One region of the Cupriavidus sp. YAF13 genome, then DNA from elsewhere that is predicted to be linked to it. Evidence: predicted binding sites of a transcription regulator. Region 1 holds the regulator's gene; each other region holds the start of a gene.
The links. The regulator sigma-54, encoded in region 1, starts transcription at its own class of promoters, with help from an activator protein. The targets are predictions, from matches to a motif close to TGGCANGNAANCTGCTTT.
Positions count from the first base shown of each region.

Region 2: a site for sigma-54 is predicted at 2,816-2,833, ahead of fae (formaldehyde-activating enzyme). Genes of this name have one in related genera too.
Region 3: a site for sigma-54 is predicted at 2,961-2,978, ahead of urtA (urea ABC transporter substrate-binding protein). Genes of this name have one in related genera too.

Region 1 is NZ_JBFRDD010000006.1:138,789-146,094, reverse strand. Features, by position in the region: gene AB4061_RS07480 (KpsF/GutQ family sugar-phosphate isomerase) at 1-956, shown strand, start outside; gene lptC (LPS export ABC transporter periplasmic protein LptC) at 972-1,598, shown strand; gene lptA (lipopolysaccharide transport periplasmic protein LptA) at 1,653-2,297, shown strand; gene lptB (LPS export ABC transporter ATP-binding protein) at 2,322-3,107, shown strand; gene AB4061_RS07460 (RNA polymerase factor sigma-54) at 3,243-4,718, shown strand; gene hpf (ribosome hibernation-promoting factor, HPF/YfiA family) at 4,768-5,118, shown strand; gene ptsN (PTS IIA-like nitrogen regulatory protein PtsN) at 5,501-5,956, shown strand; gene hprK (HPr(Ser) kinase/phosphatase) at 5,992-6,963, shown strand; gene AB4061_RS07440 (PsiF family protein) at 7,151-7,306, shown strand, end outside.
Region 2 is NZ_JBFRDD010000008.1:75,996-83,301, forward strand. Features, by position in the region: gene AB4061_RS09285 (sigma-54-dependent Fis family transcriptional regulator) at 1-992, shown strand, start outside; gene AB4061_RS09290 (ATP-grasp domain-containing protein) at 1,318-2,538, shown strand; gene fae (formaldehyde-activating enzyme) at 2,904-3,416, shown strand; gene AB4061_RS09300 (amino acid kinase family protein) at 3,501-4,091, opposite strand; gene fba (class II fructose-bisphosphate aldolase) at 4,336-5,373, opposite strand; partial or broken gene pgk (phosphoglycerate kinase) at 5,439-5,570, opposite strand; gene gph (phosphoglycolate phosphatase) at 5,702-6,397, opposite strand; gene tkt (transketolase) at 6,397-7,306, opposite strand, start outside.
Region 3 is NZ_JBFRDD010000010.1:4,152-11,457, reverse strand. Features, by position in the region: gene urtB (urea ABC transporter permease subunit UrtB) at 1-1,447, opposite strand, end outside; gene urtA (urea ABC transporter substrate-binding protein) at 1,640-2,905, opposite strand; gene AB4061_RS10665 (flavin-containing monooxygenase) at 3,254-4,741, shown strand; gene AB4061_RS10660 (alpha/beta fold hydrolase) at 4,837-5,673, shown strand; gene AB4061_RS10655 (MFS transporter) at 5,683-6,984, shown strand; gene AB4061_RS10650 (MaoC family dehydratase) at 7,052-7,306, opposite strand, start outside.

The DNA.
Region 1 (7,306 bases):
CACTTAGGCTCGCTCGCGAAACCCTCCAGATCGAAGCCGACGCCGTCGCTGCCCTCGCAGGCCGCCTGGACGACGGATTTGCGCAGGCTGTGCAACTGACGCTCAATTGCAGCGGGCGCGTCGTCGTGTCCGGCATCGGCAAGTCGGGCCACATCGGCCGCAAGGTCGCGGCCACGCTGGCCTCGACCGGCACGCCCGCGTTTTTCGTGCATCCGGCCGAAGCCAGCCACGGCGACCTGGGCATGGTCACGCGCGACGATGTGCTGATCGCCTTTTCCAATTCCGGAGAGACCGCCGAGTTGCTTTCGATCGTCCCGATCGTCAAGCGCATCGGCGCCAAGCTCATCTCCGTGACTGGCAACCCCGCCTCCACGCTGGCCAAGCTGGCCGACGCGCACCTCAATGCCGGGGTGGAAAAAGAAGCCTGCCCGCTCAACCTGGCGCCGACCGCCAGCACCACCGCCGCACTGGCGATGGGCGACGCGCTCGCGGTGGCGGTGCTGGATGCCCGCGGCTTCGGCGAGGAAGACTTTGCCCGCTCGCATCCGGGCGGCGCGCTCGGGCGCAAGCTGCTGACCCACGTGCGCGACGTCATGCGCAGCGGCAACGCGGTGCCCAAGGTGCGCGAGAGCACGCCGCTGGCACAGGCCCTGATGGAAATCACCCGCAAAGGCATGGCAATGACCGCGGTGGTGGACCCGGACGACCGCCTGATCGGCGTCTTCACCGATGGCGACCTGCGCCGCCTGCTCGAAACCCCGCGTGACTGGAAGACCGTACCCATCAGCGAGGTCATGCACCGCACACCGCATACCGTCGGGCCGGACCAGCTGGCCGTGGAAGCCGTGCAGGTGATGGAGGCGAACCGCATCAACCAGATGCTGGTGGTCGACGCGGAGCGGCGCCTGGTCGGCGCGCTCCACATCCACGACCTGACCCGCGCCAAGGTCATCTGAGGCCAGCCCATGCCCATGCGGGAAATCCTGTCCTCCCTGAGCCGGCTTGCCATGCGAGCCCTGCCCCTGCTGCTGATGGCACTGGTGGCGGGCAGCACCTTCTGGCTGGTGCAGGTCAACTCCCCGAAAGAAGCGGACACCGGGACGGTAGGCAAGAAGCATGAACCGGATTACTACATGATCCGTTTTTCCGCGACCGAGCTTGCCGAGGACGGCAACACCAAGCTGCGCTTCACCGGCGACAAGATGATCCACTTCGAGGACGACCAGACCTACGAAGTGACGCGCCCGGCCATGCGCTCCTACGAAATCGACCGTCCGCCCGTCACCGGCCACTCCGATCGCGGCACAATGAACGCGGAAGGCTCGGTCATCGACCTGTTCGGCAATGCCTTCATCGTGCGTGCCCAGGGCCCCGAGCCTGCCAAGGACCCACAGATGACGGCCGCCTCGGAGTATTTCCAGGTGCTGGTGAACGATGACATCGTCAAGACCGACAAGGCTGTCAAGCTGACCCGCGGCCCGTCGGTGATGACCGCCAACGGCCTGGTCTTCAACAATGTCACTCGCGAAGTACAATTGCTGGGTAACGTACGCGGCACCATCATCACGGGGCCGCCGCCGGCAAGTCCCGCGAAGTAGCCCTGAAGCCGCCCGCGGGCACCAGCCGCCCGCGTCAACCGCCATCACGCCAACATGAATCCATTCCCGACGACTTCGTCCTGTCTGCGCCGCAGCACGGCCGCTTTGCTGACGCTGGCCGCCGTCCTTGGCCTCACGCTGGCCGCGCCCGCCAGCGCCGAAAAGGCCGACCGCGAAAAGCCGCTGGTCCTGGAGGCCGACAATGCCAGCTACGATGACGTCAAGCAGGTCTATGTACTGACCGGCAACGTGGTGCTGACCAAAGGCACCATGGTGCTCAAATCCGACGCGGCCGAAGTCCGTACCGATCCCGAGGGCTACCAGTACGCGGTCGCGACCTCTAAGGGCGGCAAGCAAGCCTATATCCGCCAGAAGCGCGACAACGTCGACGAGTACATCGACGGCTGGGGCGACCGCATCGAATATGACGGCAAGCAGGAGTTGTCCAAGCTGATCGGGCGCGCCCGCATGGCTCGCCTGGCCGGCGCCAAGCTGGTCGACGAGATCCGCGGCGCGGTGATCACCTATGACAGCCGCAACGAGTTCTACACGGCCAGCGGCGGCGCCGAGAACGCGACCGCGGGCAGCCCGTCGGGCCGCGTGCGCGCCGTGCTGTCGCCGCGCCAGGAGCAGCCCGCCAGCGGTGCCGCAGCCAACCCGCTGCCGCTCAAGCCGGCCACGGCTCCCGTCAACCCCTGACCCACGGATTCTGACTTCACCTTCATGACCGCTACCCAAACCGCACCGTCCCAGCCCGCCACCCTGAAGGACAGCAGCACGCTGGTCGTGCGCCACCTGAAGAAGCGCTACGGCTCGCGCACCGTGGTCAAGGACGTGTCGCTCGACGTGAAGAGCGGCGAGGTGGTCGGCTTGCTGGGCCCCAACGGCGCGGGCAAGACCACGTCGTTCTACATGATCGTGGGGCTGGTGGCGCTGGACGAGGGCGATATCGTGCTCGACGACAAGCACATCAGCGGCCTGGCCATCCATGAGCGAGCGCGCATGGGCCTGTCCTACCTGCCGCAGGAAGCCTCGGTGTTCCGCAAGCTCAATGTGCAGGAGAACATCCGCGCGGTGCTGGAGCTGCAGCTCAACGATGGCAAACCCCTGGGCAAGGCCGAGATCGAGCGCCGGCTGGACACCCTGCTGGATGACCTGCAGATTGCCCACCTGCGCGACAACCCGGCGCTATCGCTGTCCGGCGGCGAGCGCCGCCGCGTGGAAATCGCCCGCGCGCTGGCCTCCGCGCCGCGCTTCATCCTGCTCGACGAGCCCTTCGCCGGTGTCGACCCGATCGCGGTAGGCGAAATCCAGCGCATCGTCAGCTTCCTCAAGGCACGCAATATCGGCGTGCTGATCACCGACCACAACGTGCGCGAGACGCTGGGCATCTGCGACCACGCCTACATCATCAGCGAAGGCGCGGTGCTGGCGTCCGGGCAGCCTGAGGACATCATCGCCAACGAGTCGGTGCGCAAGGTCTACCTGGGCGAGAACTTCCGCATGTAAGGGCGCGTGGCGCCTGCCGCGCATCGGCCCCCGGGCGGCTTCGGTGTCGCCTTTTATCCTTCAAACGATCATAGCGACACCAGCGATAGCAATTTCCGTTCCATCAGTACGGAAGTTGAGCATAAAATAGGTCGCATGAAACCGTCGCTACAGCTCCGCCTCTCGCAGCATCTCGCGCTTACGCCGCAACTCCAGCAGTCGATCCGGCTGCTGCAACTGTCCACGCTTGAACTGCAGCAGGAAGTGGAACAGGCGCTGACCGAGAACCCCTTGCTCGAGCGTGAGAACGACTGGCTGGACAGCCCGTTGCGCGTGTCTTCGGACGGCTCGGTGAACCTGCAGAGCGCGCCCGCGCCGGCGCCCGCCGATGGCCAGGGCACCAGCGAGAACCGCCCGGATGGCGCCCCCGAAGCCGACGACAGCTACTCCGACAGCAACGAGGATTACGGCAGCGACTGGAGCCTGGACGACTTCGCCCGCCGCCCGCAAGGCGAAGACGACGAAAAGACCCCGATGCAGCTGCGCGACGCCGAGCCCACGCTGCGTGAACACCTCATGGAACAGCTGGCGCCGCTCAAGATTTCCCTGCGCGACAAGGGGCTGGCTATCTTTCTGGTCGAATCCCTGGACGATGATGGCTACCTGAGCACGACGCTCGAGGAAATCTGCAGCGAGCTGCCGGAGGAGCTCGAGTTCGAGGTCGACGAGATCCAGGCTGTGCTCACGCTGCTGCAGAGCTTCGATCCGCCGGGCGTCGGGGCACGCAACGCCGCCGAGTGCCTGGCGCTGCAATTGCGCAGGCTCAAGCATCCGCAGCGCGAACTGGCGCTGAGCATCGTCACCAACCACCTCGAGCTGCTGGCGGTGCGCGATTACACGCGCCTTAAAAAGGCGCTGCAAGTGGACGAGCCGGAACTCAAGGCCGCCCATGAACTGATCCGCTCGCTCGCGCCCTATCCCGGCCATGCCTACAGCCGGCCAGAAGCGGATTTCGTGGTGCCCGATGTTTTTGTTCGAAAGTTGAGCGGCGGATGGATCGCCCACCTAAACCCGGATGTGATGCCGCGGCTACGCATCAACGACATGTACGCGCAGATTTTGCGCGGTGCAAAAGGCGATGCAGGCGCGGCCGGATTGCAGCAAAAGCTGCAGGAAGCACGCTGGTTGATCAAGAATATCCAGCAAAGGTTCGACACGATATTGCGCGTCGCACAAGCCATTGTCGAACGTCAAAAGAACTTCTTCACCCACGGTGAAATTGCGATGCGCCCCTTGGTTTTGCGGGAGATTGCCGATACACTGGGTTTACACGAGTCCACCATCTCTCGGGTGACTACCAATAAATACATGGCAACGCCGATGGGGACTTTCGAGCTGAAGTATTTTTTCGGCTCTCACATATCCACAGAAACCGGCGGCGCGGCCTCATCAACGGCAATCCGTGCGTTGATCAAGCAATTGATAGGAGCCGAAGACGCTAGGAACCCCTTGTCCGACAGCCGGATTGCCGAATTGCTCGGCGAGCAAGGCTTTGTGGTAGCACGGCGTACCGTTGCCAAATACCGCGAAGCGCTCAAGATTCCCGCGGTCAATCTCCGTAAGACTTTGTAGCCGAGCTGCATCGCCTGCCTGATGCAGCTCTTTCAGAAGGAGAAACGCTATGAACTTCAAGATCAGTGGACACCACTTGGACATCACGCCCCCTCTGCGTGAGTACGTGGAAACGAAACTGGAGCGTATCGTCAGGCATTTCGATCAAGTCATTGGCGTAAGTGTGCTGCTCTCTGTCGACAATACAAAAGAAAAGGACCGGCGGCAGTACGCGGAAATCAATCTACATCTCAAGGGCAAGGACATCTTTGTCGAAGCGCATCATGAAGACCTGTATGCCGCTATCGACGCACTGGTCGACAAGCTCGACCGGCAGGTGATTCGCCACAAGGATCGCGTGCAGAGCCACGACCGTGAAGCGGTCAAGTATCAGATGGCCGCATCGCAGATGCAGCAATGACCGTGCCTGACGGCCCACATACCGGGCCGTCGGTGTCAGTCCCTTGAAAAATGGAATCAAGCCGCGCCCAGAGCGCGGCTTTTTCATTGCGGCCTACCCAATCGGGGCACACAGGGGATTCCGCAACGCATATGTACCGGTGTATGCTGTGCAATACATAGTTGACTGGCCTAGCCATTCCGGTGCATGCAGCACCGCTTGAGCGCATCGGCCATTGCAATGCACAAAGCGGAAGCGGGCCTGCTCTATAATGGCCAGACGCCCGACACCGGCATGGGGGACAACCGGTGGAAACCTCGGGCCTTGGTTTTTATCCACTTTCCGCCCGGCGGGACGCCTCCTGGCCCCGGGCCTGCTTACTAGAAAACCCTGCGCATTCCACATGAATCGTTTGGCTAAATTGCTGCCACCCGGCAACATCAACCTCGACGTCAGCGTCACCAGCAAGAAGCGCGTGTTCGAACAGGCCGGGCTCCTCTTCGAGAACAACCATGGCGTAGCGCGCGCGACCGTGACCGACAACCTGTTCGCCCGCGAGTCGCTGGGGTCCACCGGCCTAGGCGCGGGGGTTGCAATCCCCCACGGCCGTATCAAGGGACTGAAGCAGCCACTGGCCGCCTTCATGCGCCTGGCCGAGCCGATCCCCTTCGAGTCGCCCGACGGCAAGCCGGTCGCGCTGCTGATCTTCCTGCTGGTGCCCGAACAGGCCACCCAGCAGCATCTGGAAATTCTCTCCGAGATCGCCCAGTTGCTGTCCGACCGCGAGATGCGCGAAGGACTGGCTACCCTGCCCACCCCCGACGACGTGCACCAGTTGCTGACGCAATGGCACCCTTGATCCGGCACTGAAAGCCCGCCCCTGAAAGCACCCGAATGGAACTCACTGGCGTCACCTCGCAGTCGATCTTCGACGACAACGCAGCCGATATCAAACTCTCCTGGGTAGCAGGACTGGAGGGTGCGGACCGCGCCTTCGATGTCGAGTTTGCGCGTGAAGCCACGTCCGCGGCCGATCTCGTCGGCCACTTGAACCTGATCCACCCGAACCGGATCCAGGTGCTGGGCAAGCCCGAAATCACGTATTACCAGCGCCTCGATGACGAGATGCGCAAGCGCCAGATGGGCGAGCTGATCCTGCTGGAGCCGCCGTTCCTGGTGATCGCCGACGGCATGGAGCCGCCGCCCGACCTGGAACTGCGCTGCACGCGCTCGTCCACCCCGCTGTTCACCACGCCGGTGTCTTCGGCCGCGGTGATCGATCACCTGCGCCTCTATCTGTCGCGCATTTCCGCGCCGCGCGTAACCATGCACGGCGTGTTCCTCGACATCCTCGGCATGGGCGTGCTGGTGATGGGCGAATCCGGCCTGGGCAAGAGCGAGCTCGGCCTGGAACTGATCTCGCGCGGACATGGGCTGGTGGCGGACGATGCCGTCGATTTCGTGCGCCTCGGGCCGGACTTCATTGAGGGCCGCTGCCCGCCGCTGCTGCAGAACCTGCTGGAAGTGCGCGGCCTGGGCCTGCTCGACATCAAGACCATCTTTGGCGAGACTGCGGTACGCCGCAAGATGAAGCTCAAGCTGGTGGTGCAGCTGGTACGCCGCAACGATGGCGAATTCGAGCGCCTGCCGCTGGACTCCCAGTATCTCGACGTGCTCGGCCTGCCTATCCACATGGTCAAGATCCAGGTGGCGGCCGGCCGAAATCTCGCCGTGCTGGTCGAGGCCGCCGTGCGCAACACCATCCTGCGCTTGCGCGGCATCGACACGCTGCGCGACTTCATGGACCGCCAGCGCGCCGCGATGCAGGCCGATGTCGCATCGCGGGGCCAGGGCAGGCTACTCTAGGCTTGGCAGGCCCACGTCATGCGACCACGACGGGGCCGTTTTCAATTGCTTACATCCGGCCGCGCTTCAATGGTCAACGCGATTGGGGCATAGGCCGTTTTGTGCAGTAATGGGCATTGGGCCCAGCCCGAGTTGCCGAGCCGACAGGCCAGCAGCCATGAAGTTTTCCACAGCCAGGAGAGCAAGCATGAAAAAATTGATCGCGATGTGCGTGCTGGTAGCCCCGCTTTTTGCCACCGGCGCCTTCGCCCAGAATGCACCGGCCGCGGCACCCGCTGCCGCAGCCGCACCCGCTGCAGCTAACACCCAGCAGGACAAGATGAAGGCTTGCAACACGCAGGCC
Region 2 (7,306 bases), on a different contig from region 1:
TTGGCGACCCGCAGATGGAAGCGCAGGTCCGGCTGGCGCAGCGCGTGATCACCCGGCGCATCCCCATCCTGCTGCACGGGGAGACCGGCAGCGGCAAGGAGGTCTTCGCCAATGCCCTGCACCAGATGAGCCCGGCGCGTGAGCGCGCCTTTGTCGCCATCAACTGTGCCTCGCTGCCGGAGAACCTGATCGAAAGCGAATTATTCGGCTACCGCGCCGGCGCGTTTACCGGCGCCCAGCGCGAAGGCCGGCGCGGCAAGATCATCCAGGCCAACGGCGGCACGCTGTTCCTGGACGAGATCGGCGACATGCCCATGACGTTGCAGTCCCGCCTGCTGCGCGTCCTGGAAGAACGTCAGGTCTCGCCGCTCGGCTCGGAGGCGGTGGTCAAGGTCGACTTCCAGCTGGTCAGCGCCAGCCACCGCAACCTGGCCGAACTGGTGCAGAGCGGCCAGTTCCGCGAAGACTTGTTCTACCGGCTCAACGGCATCGAGTTGCGCCTGCCGCCGCTGCGCGAGCGCACCGACCGGCTCACGCTGATGCAGCACATCCTCGCCGAGGAGGCGGAGCCGGACCAGGCACCGACGCTGGCGCCGGACGCCGTGCAGGCGCTGCTGCGCTACCCCTGGCCCGGCAATCTCCGGCAGTTGCGCCATGTGCTGCGCACCGCCCTGGCACTGTGCGACGGCGACACCATCGCTTGCCAGCACCTGCCGGCGGAAATCGTGCAAGGCGCGGGGGAAGCCGGCGCGCCCCGCGAGCCGGCCATGGCGGCGCAGCCCAATATGCCAGACGATGAAGCCAAGGCGCTGGCGCAGTTCAATGCCATCCAACTGAACGAACGCGACACCATCCTTGGCCTGCTCCACAAGCACCGCTGGAATGTCAGCACCGTAGCCCGCTCGCTCTCCATCAGCCGGAACACGCTGTACCGCAAGATACATCGGCTGCATATCAACCTGGCGCAGGCCGAGACGTCCGAGCAATCGTAGCGGCGCCGCCCTGCGTGCCACACCGAGGGGGCTGGCAGCCCCTCGCGCCCCTTACCTATCCTGCTGATCACGCCCTTGTCCAATGGCGTCGCCGGACGCGGGACAGCCTGTGCGAAAAGCGGAACAATGGCCGTGACAGTGCAAGGCCCCGACGCTTGCAACAGGCCCGATTCTCCCCCGATCCCACGCGCGTGGCTCGCTTGGTATGCCGATTGCTTTTTGTAGCGAATGCGAGCGCCACATCGACGCTGGCACCGACGCCGGCATCGCAGCCGATATGCCGGACCCCGCGCGCGAAATGCCCACCGAACCACCCTGACCCACCATGCCCTCCCAGACCCTCATCGTCGCCGCCCTGTCATCGCGGATGATGGCCGAGTCCGCAGCGCAAGCCGGCTTGCGCGTGGCCGCACTGGACCTGTTCGGCGATGCCGACACGCGGCATGTCGCGCAGCGCTGGGAGCCGATCGGCGCCACCGGGTCGATGGCGCTCGACGGCGAGCACGTGCTCGCCGCGCTGCGCCGCTTGCGCGACACCGTGCATCCGTTTGGCTGGGTTGCCGGTAGCGGCTTCGAACAACGACCCGATCTGCTCGACGCCGGCCACGCGCTGGTGCCGCTGCTCGGCAACAGTGCCGCCACCGTGCGCGGCGTCAAGCAGCCCGGCGCCTTCTTCCGGTTGCTGGCCGCGCTCGGCATTCCGCATCCGGAAACCACCATGGAGATGCCGCGCGAGCCGGCAGGCTGGCTGTGCAAAGCTGTCGGCGGCACCGGCGGCTCGCATATCCGCCAGCTGGCCAGCGCAGATGCCAACGCTGCCGACGCCGCCGACGGCACTCGGTACTTCCAGCGGCAAGGACCCGGCCTGCCGATGTCCGCGCTATTTGTTGCTCACCGCCGCGGCGTCCACCTGGTCGGCATCAGCCTGCAGCGCATCGGCTCGCACCACGACTGCCCCTATCTGTTCCACGGCGCTGCAGGCCCAGCGATGCTGCCGGCAAGCACCACCGCGCGTCTCGTCGAGATCATCCAATGCATCGCGCGCGAAACCAGCCTGGTGGGCCTGAACAGCATCGACTTCCTGTTCGACGCGCCGGACATCATGGTGCTTGAAGTGAACCCGCGGCCGCCGGCCAGCATGGCGCTCTATACCAACGCCTATCCGCTTGGCCTGATGCACGCGCACCTGCAGGCCTGCCGCGGCGAAACGCCCGAGCCACCGGCGGCGCGGCAGACCGGCGTGCGCGGCTTCCAGCATGTCTTTGCGCAAGACCCCGCGCAGATCAACGCCGCGCTCACTGTCGCGCTGATGCGCACTGGCTGGTGCCACGACATTCCCGTTCCCGGCAGCTATGTGGCTGCCGGCCACCCCTTCTGCTCGGTCTCCGCCGCCGGCCTGACGGAGGCCGCAACCGAAATCGAACTGCGCCGGCGCAGCGCGCAGATCCAGTCCTTGCTGAAGGCGCGCCACGATGAACGCCATCGCACCAGCGGCGTCCCCGCAGCGCTCAACGGCGGCCCTCACAGCCTGCACCAGCACGCTTAGCCAGCCCTCGCCGGCCTCCCAACCCGATCGGGTCACCGAGTGCTGCCGCACGCAAGCCCGCGCGCCTGCCAGGTGCGCAAGCATGCTCGGTCTCCACCCGCTTGCGCGCCTCTCGCCGTTCGCACAGAGTGTCACCCTTCAGGCACGCGTCTGGCACAGACGCCTGAGCGACGGTCATCCATCTGCGCCGCTCTCACCGCCGCCGGCGCAATGATCGCAGCCCCTATCGCTCTCGGACCCTGTCCTTCCTACCCGCCTTTCACGCCGTGCCCAGGCTTGGCATGGAACGTGTTAGGTAAAGCCCGGGGGGACACATTGCGCCTTCTTTTCTTTTCCTGAACATCCTCTATCCGGGAGACTCGCAAATGGCAAAAATCGATCGTGTTCGTGTTGGCGAATCGCTGGTCGGCGACGGCAACGAGGTCGCGCATATCGACCTGATCCTTGGGCCGCGCGGCTCGGCTGCCGAGACCGCCTTCTGCAACGCGCTGACCAACAACAAGGACGGCTTCACCTCGTTGCTCGCCGTGGTGGCGCCGAACCTGCAGGCCAAGCCCAATACCGTGCTGTTCAACAAGGTCACCATCAAGGGCGCCAAGCAGGCCGTGCAGATGTTCGGCCCGGCCCAGCGCGGCGTTGCCATGGCGGTGGCGGATAGCGTGGAAGACGGCACCATTCCCGCCGCCGAAGCCGACGACCTGTTTATCAGCGTGGGCGTGTTCATCCACTGGCAGGCCGAGGACGACACCAAGATCCAGGACTACAACTACCAGGCCACGCGCGAAGCGATCCAGCGCGCCGTGGGGGGCTGGCCGAGCGCCGCCGAAGTGGTAGCCAAGAAGCAGAGTTCAGCGCATCCTTTCGCTGCGCATAGCTGATCGGCGGACATGCGCAGGCCGACCGCGGCCGGCCTGCGCATCAAGCATCGCACACCGTAGCCGGTAGCCAGGCGCCAATAGCCGTCAGCCGGCAGCCGGATGCAGCAGCAGTTCGCGCATGCGCGCCAGCTCGCTCTTGTGCAGAAATTCGATAGGATATGGCGCGCCACGCGTGAAATGCGCGAAGCGCCGGTCCACCAGCCCTTGTGCGGCATATTGCTCCACCGGCTGGCCGGCATCGGCCGGCGTGGATTTGACCAGCAGCAGCATCTCGGCGTTGAGGCGGTTCGACAGCCACGCGGCCATGCTGTCCGAACCGACGCCTGGGTGCGTCATCTCGTCGGCCTGCTCGCGCAACAGCGAAAACGGTGCCCACACGGCCACGCCGGCGTTGCGCAGCACGCCCTGGATGTCTTTCTCGTGCACCGCCAGCGACATGCCCGGGCACATGCCCTGCATCATCAGCCCGTACTGGGCCATGGCCAGCACCGCCATATTGTGCGCCACCACATGGTCGAACGCCCACTGCGCCCGGTACTCGCGCACCTGCCCCGCGAAGCCGCCGCCTCCCGGCACCACCACGATGCGGCCGCCGCCGAGCTCACTCAGCTCCTGCAGCCACTCGCGCAACAACGGGTCGCGGCCAAGGCTGCCGCCGAGTTTTACTACCCACATAGCCGCCACTCCAAGGCTGATGAATCCGCCTTGGCACATTCACGTTCCGTGCCAGCGCGGCGCGGCCCAAGGCGGGGTGCCGGCACCTCCGCCATGGTGACAGTCTGCGACAGGCATGGCGCACAAGCTGTCCCGCGCGGAACATCGATCCGTGCAACACGACAGAGCGCCAGACCCGCGCCCGCGCTCCATAGTGCGGGGATGGTCTGGCGCGTTGCCGGGCACGCGGGACGGCTCGCCTCGCCTAGCGGTAGCGCGGCACCAGCTTTTCCAGCGGCACCGGTTTGATCTTCGATGCCTGTCCGGCGCAGCCGAACGCCTCGAAGCGCAACCGCACCACGCTCTTGGCGCCCTTCTTGGCAGCCAGCAATGCCCTGCGCGGATCGAACTCGCTGCGGTCGTCGGCGAGGGACTTGCGGATGGCGCCGGTCATTGCCAGGCGGATATCGGTATCGATATTCACCTTGCGCACACCGGTCTTGATGCCGCGCAGGATTTCCTCGACCGGCACGCCATAGGTCTCCTTGATCTCGCCACCGTACTGGCGAATGATCTCCAGCCACTCCTGCGGCACCGAACTGGAACCATGCATGACCAGGTGGGTGTCGGGAATCTTCTGATGGATCTCGCGGATGCGGTCCATCGCCAGGATGTCGCCGGTCGGCTTGCGCGAAAATTTGTAGGCGCCGTGGCTGGTGCCAATGGCGATGGCCAGCGCATCCACGCCGGTGCGGGCGACGAAGTCGCGCGCCTGGTCCGGGTCGGTCAGCATCATGTCGTGCGACAGGATGCCAGCGGCACCAACGCCATCCTCCTCGCCGGCTTGCCCGGTTTCGAGCGAGCCCAGGCAACCCAGTTCGCCCTCGACCGAGACTCCTACCGCGTGCGCCATCTCGCAGACGCGGCGGGTCACGTCGACGTTGTAAGCGTAGTCCGACGGCGTCTTCATGTCTTCGCGCAGCGAACCGTCCATCATCACGCTGGTAAAGCCCGAGCGGATCGAGGCCTGGCACACCGCCGGGCTGGCGCCGTGATCCTGGTGCAGCACGATGGGAATATCCGGATGCGTCTCCGCCGCAGCCAGCACCATATGGCGCAGGTAGGCCTCGCCGGCATATTTGCGCGCGCCGGCCGAGGCCTGCAGGATGACCGGGCTGCCGCTCTCCTCGGCGGCTTCCATGATGGCGTGGATCTGTTCGAGGTTATTGACGTTGAAAGCCGGCACGCCGTAGCCGAACTCTCCCGCGTGGTCCAGCAACTGGCGCAGGGATACGAGTGACATGATGGAACTCCGTGGGTTGACGCTGATTTGGCGAATTCGCAAATTCGGTATGACAAGGGCGCCCGTCAGGCGGCAGCCCGCTGCTCCAGCACCTCGAAGGCCGGCAGTGTCTTGCCCTCCAGGAATTCGAGGAAGGCGCCGCCACCTGTCGAGATATAGCCGACCTGCTCCGCGATACCGTACTTGACGCTGGCGCTGAACGCCTTGGCACACACCACGTCCGCGGGGATCGTCACCGCGGGGTCCTGGCGGAGAGGGTTGGCGTGTCGCTATCTGGCTTCTGCGTGGCTTGATCTATCGTTGCTCTGCTTCGCTCTGCCTGCCCGACTCAGGCCAGCATCCGGCACGCAGGCGCAAGCAGTGCCGGCAGGTCTTCCAGCGAATCGATCACCGCATCGCCACCCAACGCGGCAACGCCGCCGGGGCCGGCATAGCCGTACCGCACCAGGAAGACCGGCATGCCTGCGGCGCGCGCCGCGGCCACGTCAACCGCCGAATCGCCGACCAGCACGCTGCGCCGCTCATCCGCCTGCAGCAGCCGGCAAGCATGGCGCAGCGGCTCGGGGTCCGGCTTCATCCGCGCGATCGAGTCGCCGCCGACCAGAACCTCCAGGTACCTGGCCAGCCCGGTCACGGCCAGCAGTGGCGCTGCCAGCGCTCTGGGCTTGTTGGTCACGCACGCGAGCCGGTAGCCCTGTTGCTGCAAGGCCTCCAGCCCGGCCTGCACGCCGGGGAAAACGCGGCCAAGGTGCCCGTTGACTTCTGCGTAGTGGCGGTGGAACACCGCCTCGGCGGAATCAGCGCCATCCCGATCGCCGCTTGGCGCGGTCTCCAGCACGCGCCGCACCAGGTTGGGCACACCCTTGCCAATAAAGCCGCTGATGATGTCAAAGGGCAATGGCGCGCGGCCCAGTTCGTCCAGCATGCGGTTGGCAGCCTCCACGATGTCGTGCGCCGTATCAATCAGGGTGCCGTCGAGGTCGACCAGCACCGCGGTGTAAGGCATGTCCGCTGCGATGCGCATCACGGCCTCCCCAGCAGAGAACGCGCGGTATCCGCGACCCGCGCCGGCGTCAGGCCGAAGTGCTGGTACAGCGCTTCGGCTGGTGCCGAGGCACCGAAGGTATCGATTCCCACCGTGGCGCCCTGCTCGCCCACTACCGCGCGCCAGAACCAGGTGACGCCGGCCTCCACGCTGATGCGCGGCACACCGGGCGGCAGTACCGCTTCCCGGTAGGCCGCATCCTGCGCCTGAAAGCGCTCCACGCAGGGCATCGACACCACGCGCGTGTGGATCCCTTCCTCGGCCAGGTGGGCAGCGGCACGCACCGCGATCTCCACTTCCGAACCGGTAGCGATCAGCACCGCCTGAGGCGCCTGCGCGTCTTGCAGCACATAGCCGCCGCGCCGGATGCCGGCAAGTTGCCCGCCATCACGCGTGAACGGCGTCAGCGCCTGGCGCGACAGCAGCAGGCAGCTCGGCCCGTCGCCGCGCTGCACCGCGTCCAGCCAGGCCAGCGCGGTTTCCACGCCGTCGCAAGGGCGCCAGACCTGGTTGTTCGGGATCAGCCGCAAGCTGGCCGCGTGCTCGACCGGCTGGTGGGTGGGACCGTCCTCGCCCAGACCGATCGAGTCATGGGTGAGCACATGGATCACGCGTTGCCGCATCAGCGCGGCCATGCGGATGGCGTTTCGGGAATAGTCGGAGAACACCATGAACGTGCCACCGTACGGAATCAACCCGCCGTGCAGGGCCATGCCGTTCATGACCGCTGCCATGCCGAACTCGCGCACGCCGTAGCTGACGTAGTTGCCCTGCCCGGCGTGGTTGACCCACACCGAGGCCTTCACGTCGGTCAGGTTGGAGCCAGTCAGGTCGGCCGAGCCGCCCAGCAGCTCGGGCAAGGCGGCGCTCAGCGCTTCCAGCGTGAGT
Region 3 (7,306 bases), on a different contig from region 1:
CCACCACCATGAAGGAATCGATGATGTAGGCTTGGCCAAGGTCGGGGCCGACATTGCCGATCTGCGACAGCGCGCAGCCGCCCAGGCCGGCGATGCCCGCGCCAAAGGCAAAGGCGTAGCTATCCACCTTCCAGGTGCGCACGCCAACGCAAGCCGCCATGGTGCGGTTCTGGGTGGTGGCCCGCACGAACAAGCCAAGGCGGGTACGGTTAAGCACGGCCCAGGCCACCGCCACCACCGCCAGCGCAAACACGATGATGACCATGCGGTTGTATGGCAGCACCATGCCGGGCAGCCATTCGATGCCGCCGCTCATCCAGGATGGATTGGCCACTTCCACGTTCTGCGCGCCAAACAGCGTGCGCACCGCCTGCATCAGCAGCAGGCTCACGCCGAAGGTGGCCAGCAGCGTTTCCAGCGGGCGGCCGTAGAGATGGCGCAGCACCAGCCGCTCCAGCACGAAGCCGACCACGGCGGAGGCGAGGAACGATGCGGGCAGCGCAAACAGCAGGTACCAGTCGAACGCGCTGGCAAAGTGCGCGCGGAACACACCCTGCACCATGTACGTGGCGTACGCGCCGATCATCAGGAATTCGCCCTGCGCCATGTTGATGACGCCGATCAGCCCGTAAGTGATGGCCAGCCCCAGTGCGGCGAGCAGCAGCACGCTGCCCAGGCTCAGGCCGGCGAAGAGGTTGCCGATCAGCTCGGCGCGGCGCTGGTCGCCGCGCAAGGCATCGAGCGCCTGCTGCGCGGCGCCGCGCAGTTCGGCGTCGGGCTCGCGAAATTTGCCGGCGGCGTCCTTTTCCAGCAGCGGCTGCAGCTTTTGGCGGCTCTGCGGATTGCTGTCGCGGCCGAGGATGCGGATGGCTTCGAGGCGATCGTCGCGGTTGCCCTCGGCCAGCACGATATTGGCCCAGATCACATCGAGCTTGGCGCGCAGGCCGGCATCGGCCTCGGCCTTGCGCGCGGCCTCCACCACCGGGCGCGATGCGCTGCCCGGCTGGTCCAGCAGCGTATTGACGGCCTGCGTGCGCACCGCCGCATCGGGCGATTGCAGCAGCGTGCTGCTGGCGGCGCTGTCCACCATCGCGCGCAGGCTGTTGTTCAGGGTGAGCGCTTCGAGCGCGTCGGGCTTGACCGTGACCGGCGTGCCGCTGATCGCGTCCACCAGCTTGTCGCCGTCCTGGCGCACCATGCCGACGCCCGGCGCATATTGCAGCGTATCGTCCTGCAAGGCCTTGAGGATGGGGCCGGCCTGCGCCACCGGCGCCTTGGTCAGTGCGGTGATCGCGGCGGTCTTGGCGTCGAAGTCGTCTTCGGCCAGTGGCTTCAGGTCGGCCTGCGTGAGCGGCGCGGCCCACAGCGGGCACGCGGCCAGCAGGAGCAGCGCGGCCAGCATGGCGCGCAAACGTGAAGCGAGAGAGAACGATAAGGGTCGGTGCATAAGGTTTGCGAGTCGCGCGCGGCGAAGCACGCGCGTCACCTTGATCGGCGTGACGATTTGCCGCCACCGCACCGAAGCGGCGGACAGCATGCGAGGAGGCAAAGACACTGCCTGGCGCCCTCCTCTCCCTCCCCTCCCTCACCAGCCACGAGGCAAGCGGGAGAGCAGGAGAGCGCCAAGCGGGCGCCCTGCTTACATCACCTTGTCCGGCTTGCCTTCGTTACCCGCGATGAACGGGCTCCACGGCTGCGCACGCACGGCCTTGGGCGTCTTCCACACGACCGTGAACTGGCCATCGCCCTTGATCTCGCCGATCATCACCGGCTTGTACAGGTGATGGTTCTCGCCCATGGTCAGGGTGAAGCCGTCCGGCGCCTTGAAGGTCTGGCCATACATCGCGGCACGCACCTTGTCGGGATCGGTCGTACCGGCCTTCTTGACAGCTTGTGCCCACATATGGATGCCCACATAGGTGGCTTCCATCGGGTCGTTGGTCACGCGCTTGTCGCCGCCCGGCAGGTTGTTCGCCTTGACCCACGCCGCCCATTGCTTCTTGAAGGCTTCGTTTTCAGGGTTCTTGACCGACATGAAGTAGTTCCATGCGGCCAGGTGGCCCACCAGCGGCTTGGTGTCGATGCCGCGCAGTTCTTCCTCGCCCACCGAGAACGCCACGACCGGCACGTCCTTGGCCTTCAGGCCGGCGTTGCCCAGCTCCTTGTAGAAGGGCACGTTGGAGTCACCGTTGATGGTGGAGATCACGGCGGTCTTGCCGCCTTGCGAGAACTTCTTGATGTTGGCGACAATGGTCTGGTAATCGCTGTGGCCAAACGGCGTGTAGACCTCTTCGATATCCTTGTCCGCCACGCCCTTGCTCTTCAGGAAGGCACGCAGGATCTTGTTGGTGGTGCGCGGGTAGACGTAGTCGGTGCCAAGCAGGAAGAAGCGCTTGGCGCCGCCGCCTTCCTTGCTCATCAGGTATTCCACCGCGGGAATGGCCTGCTGGTTGGGCGCCGCGCCGGTGTAGAAGACGTTCTTGGACATCTCCTCGCCTTCGTACTGCACCGGATYGAACAGCAGCGAATTCAGCTCTTCATAAACAGGCAGCACCGACTTGCGCGAGACCGAGGTCCAGCAGCCGAACGTGACGGCAACCTTGTCCTTGGTGATCAGCTGGCGCGCCTTCTCGGCGAACAGCGGCCAGTTGGAAGCGGGATCGACCACGACCGGCTCAAGCTTGCGGCCAAGCACGCCGCCGCTCTTGTTGATCTCGTCGATGGTCATCAGCGCCACGTCCTTGAGCGAAGTCTCGGAAATGGCCATGGTGCCGGACAGCGAATGCAGGATACCGATCTTGATCGGTTCCTTGGACTGCGCCAATGCCAGCGGGCTCACGCCTGCCGTTGCAAACAAGGCCGCGGCGGCTACCGCCGACAGCTTCAGCATGTCACGTCTTTTCATTGCAGCTCCCAGATTGTCGTGTTGGATAAAGGAACAACGCACCCCGGGTATCTCTTCTGCAACTAGCATGCCATGGCATACAAGCTTGTATACAAGACTGTGTACACGGCCTGGCGTGCCTCCAGAGGCCGCCCGGCCGCCCATCGCACCACGATAGTGCGCAAGCGTCACGCACCAAGCCTGTGCGCCGCCGCCGGCTGATTCAGATTGGGGCACATGGCGGCACGCATGTTGCGCCGTGACTTGCCCGAATCCGCAATCGGCTCTAAGGTGGCCTCTCGATTGCGGGCCACGGCGTCGCCGCACGCGCCGCGACTACCCATAAAAAAGCACGACGGAGACAGCCCATTGAAAGCGTCAACGACGCCCGACGCGGACCAGATCGTCATCCTCGGCGCCGGCGTGGCCGGCATGTGCATGGGCATCAAGCTCAAGCAAGCCGGCATCCATGACTTTGTCGTGCTGGAGAAGGCCGGCACGGTGGGCGGCACCTGGCGGGACAACACCTACCCGGGTTGCGGCTGCGACATTCCCTCCCATCTTTATAGTTTTTCGTTCGCGCCCAAGCCGGACTGGTCCAGCGCATACTCGCCCCAGCCGGAGATCCATCGCTACCTGCAGCACTGCGCCGAGCGCTTCGGGCTGCTCGGGCATATCCGTTTCGGCACGGAGGTCACCGAGGCGCGCTACGACGCCGCCGCCTGCCTGTGGCGGGTGAGCACCAGCAACGGCGACACCATCGCCGCGCGCATCCTCGTCAGCGGCACCGGACAGCTCAACCGCCCGCTGGCGCCAGACATTGCAGGGCTGGACCGCTTTGCCGGCACGGCCTTCCATTCCGCGCGCTGGCGGCATGACGCCGATCTGCGCGGCAAGCAGGTCGCGGTGATCGGCAATGGCGCCAGCGCGCTGCAGTTCATCCCGCGCATCGCGCCGGAAGCGGGCAAGCTGACGGTATTCCAGCGCAGTGCCAACTGGGTGCTGCCGCGCAATGGCGAGGCCTATACGTCCGGACAACAAGCGCGCTTCGAACGCCACCCGTGGACGGCCCGGCTGCATCGCTGGCACCTCTACCTGCAGCGTGAACTGCGCTTCGGGCGCATGCAGCGGGACAGCGGCCGCAACCGGGAACTGGAAACGCTGGCGCGCCGCTACCTCGCGCACATGATTCCCGACCCGGTGCTGCGCGCCAAGCTCACGCCCGACTACCCGATCGGCTGCAAGCGCATCCTGATCTCCGACGATTTCTACCAGGCGCTCAAGCGGCCGAACGTCCATGTCGAGACCGCCCGCATCGAGCGCGTCGAAGCCGACGCCGTGGTCACCGCCGACGGCACCAGGCATCGGGCCGACGCCATCGTCTTCGCCACCGGCTTCGACGCCCGCTCCTTCCTCGCGCCGATCCGCATCACCGGCCGCCACGGCCGCACCCTGGCCGATCAGTGGCGCGAGGGTCCGGAGGCGTATCTCGGCATGACGGCGCCTGGATTTCCCAACCTGTTCGTGCTGTACGGCCCCAATACCAACCTGGGCCATAACTCCATCATTTTCATGCTCGAGTGCCAGGCGCGCTATGTCCTGCAGTGCATCCAGGCCTGCCGCGCGGCGCGCTTCGCCTCGATAGAGGTGCGCCCGGAGGTGGTGACGCGCTTCAACCAGGCGTTGCAGGCGGCCATCGGCCAGACCGCGTGGGCAGGCTCGTGCAGCAGTTGGTACAAGTCGGCCAGCGGCAGGGTCATCAACAACTGGTCGAGCCATGCCACGGCCTATTGGTGGAAGACGCGCAAGCCGGACTGGGGGCACTTCATGCTGCGCCATGCCGGCGAGCGGCCCTAGCATCGCCCGGCCGCCGGCGCCTGCCACATCAACGACATCGATTGCGTTGACATCCACCGTACGCAGCCCGTCAAAAGAACCCAAGGGAGTTCGACATGCAACGCCTGGAAATCGCGTCGGAGCCTATCCGAACCAGCCTGATCGAGGCCGGCACCGGACGGCCGACTCTTCTCGTACACGGCACCAGTTCCAGCGCGGAAACCAACTGGGCCGCCCTGCTGCCCGGGCTCGCGCTGCGCAGGCGCTGCCTGGCGCTGGACCTTGCGGGCTCTGGCGAAACCCGTGACGACGGCGCGCCGCTGACGCTCGATGCGCTGGTCGGACAGGTGCGCGACTGCATGGCGCTGGCGGGCGACCTGCCCGTGGACCTGGTCGGTTATTCGCTAGGCGGCGTGGTGGCCGCCGCCGCGGCCGCGCTGATGCCTGAGCGCGTGCGGCGCCTGGTCTTGTTCGGCGCCTGGGCGCGGACCGATAGCCGCATGCGCCTGCTATTTAGGCTGTGGCAATCGCTGGCGCGCTCGGACCGCCATCAACTGGCGCGCATGCTCCTGCTCAATGGCGTATCGGAGGGCTTCATCGCGTGCATGGACGACGCCACCGTCGAGGGCATGCTGCGGCGCTTCGGCGCGGGCCTGGCGCCCGGCAGCGACCGCCAGGCCGGGCTCGACGCCGTCATCGACGTCACGCCGCTGTTGCCCCGCATCCGCGCCGCCACGCTCGTGATCGGCATGCGCCACGACCAGATGGTGCCGCCGGCGCATTGCCGCGCGCTCGCCGCGGCGATCAGCGGCGCCAGCTACGCGGAGATCGACAGCGGGCACCTGGTGATGCTGGAACAGCCCGAGCGCCTGCTCGCACTGATCGAGCAGCACCTGGATTCAGCGACCACCACGACAAACGAGCGCCAAGCCAACACGTTGAACCGATCCTAAGGCCGACCGATGAAACCACTTGCCTCCTACCAGCCACGCAGCGCCTGGGCCATGGCCTCGATGCTGACCTGGCTTTCGCTGATCAACTTCCTCGACAAGATCGTGCTGGGCATGGTCGCCGTGCCGCTGATGGCAGACCTGAAGCTGCCGCCGGCCGAGTTCGGCCTGATCGCCAGCAGCTTCTTCTGGCTGTTCTCGCTATCCACCGTGCTGGTCGGCTTTCTGTCCAATCGCGTGGCCGCGCGCTGGCTGCTGCTGGCGATGGGCTTGTCGTGGGCCGTGCTGCAGGTCCCGCTGGCGCTGGCGGGATCGGCCATGACCATCCTAGTGTGCCGCATGCTGCTTGGCGCGGCCGAAGGGCCGGCCTTCCCGATCTCCGTGCACGCGCTATTCAAATGGTTTCCGGACCACAAGCGCAACCTGCCGGTGGCGATGATCAACCAGGGGGCCACCGTAGGCCTGCTGCTGGCTGGACTGCTGATCCCGCTGGTGACGATCCGATGGGGCTGGCGCGCCAATTTCATGATCCTGGCCGGCATCGGCATGGCGTGGAGCGCAATGTGGCTCTGCGTGGGACGCGAGGGACCGCTCACGCAGGCAAGCGCACCACGCGCCGGCACCGCGGCCACGCCCGTGCGCCTGCCCTACCGGCGCATCTTCCGCGACCCGACCGTGCTGGCCTGCCTGGCCATTGGCTTTTGCGCATACTGGGCGTTGGCGCTGGGGCTGACCTGGCTGCCCGCCTACCTGGAAAAAGGCCTGGGCTTCGATCCGGTCACCACCGGGCGCTGGTATGCGGCCATCGTGGCCTCGGCCATGCCCGTTACGCTGATCCTCAGCTGGTTGTCGCAGCGCATGCTGCGCGCAGGCGCATCGTCGCGGCTCGCGCGCGGCGTGCTCATCTCGGTGGCCGCGCTGGCAGGCGGCGGCGTGTACCTGGCGATCGCCTCGATCACGCTGGCGCCAGTGCCCAAGACCTTGCTGATTGCCGTGGCGGCATGCCTGCCGCCCGTGGCGTTCGCCCTGACCCCGGCCATGCTCGCGCAGATCGTGCCGGAGGGCCAGCGCGGCAGCGTGTTGTCGATCCACACGGCGCTGATCACGCTGGCCGGCATCCTGGCGCCGGCGGTGGTGGGGCAACTGGTGCAGCGCCATGGCATGAACGGCGGCTTTGAAGCGGGCTTCACGATCAACGCCCTGCTGCTGCTGGCAAGTGGCGTGATTGGCTTGTGCTGGATCAATCCCGAGCGTTCCGCAAAGGCGCTGGCGGCCTCGCCGCAAGACATAGCGTCCGCGCGTTTGCCGGCCTGAACCGCGCCTGGCGGAACAACCTCAACCAGACCGCGCCGGCCGTGGCGGCCGTCGCGGCCAGTCTGGCTTACGAGTAGCGGCGGCTGATGGATTCCGCCACGCACACCGGCCGCTCGCTGCCCTCGCGCTCCACCGTGACTTCCCAGGTGGACTGGGCGCCAACCAGCGCGGGCGTGTTCGGCAGAGGCTCCAGGCGCTCCACCGAGAGCAGCTTCACGCGGGCGCGCAGGCGGCTGCCAACCGGCACCGGCGCGGTAAAGCGCACGCGGTTCAGGCCATAGTTGACGCCCATCTTCACGCCCGGCATATCGAGCGCGTTGTG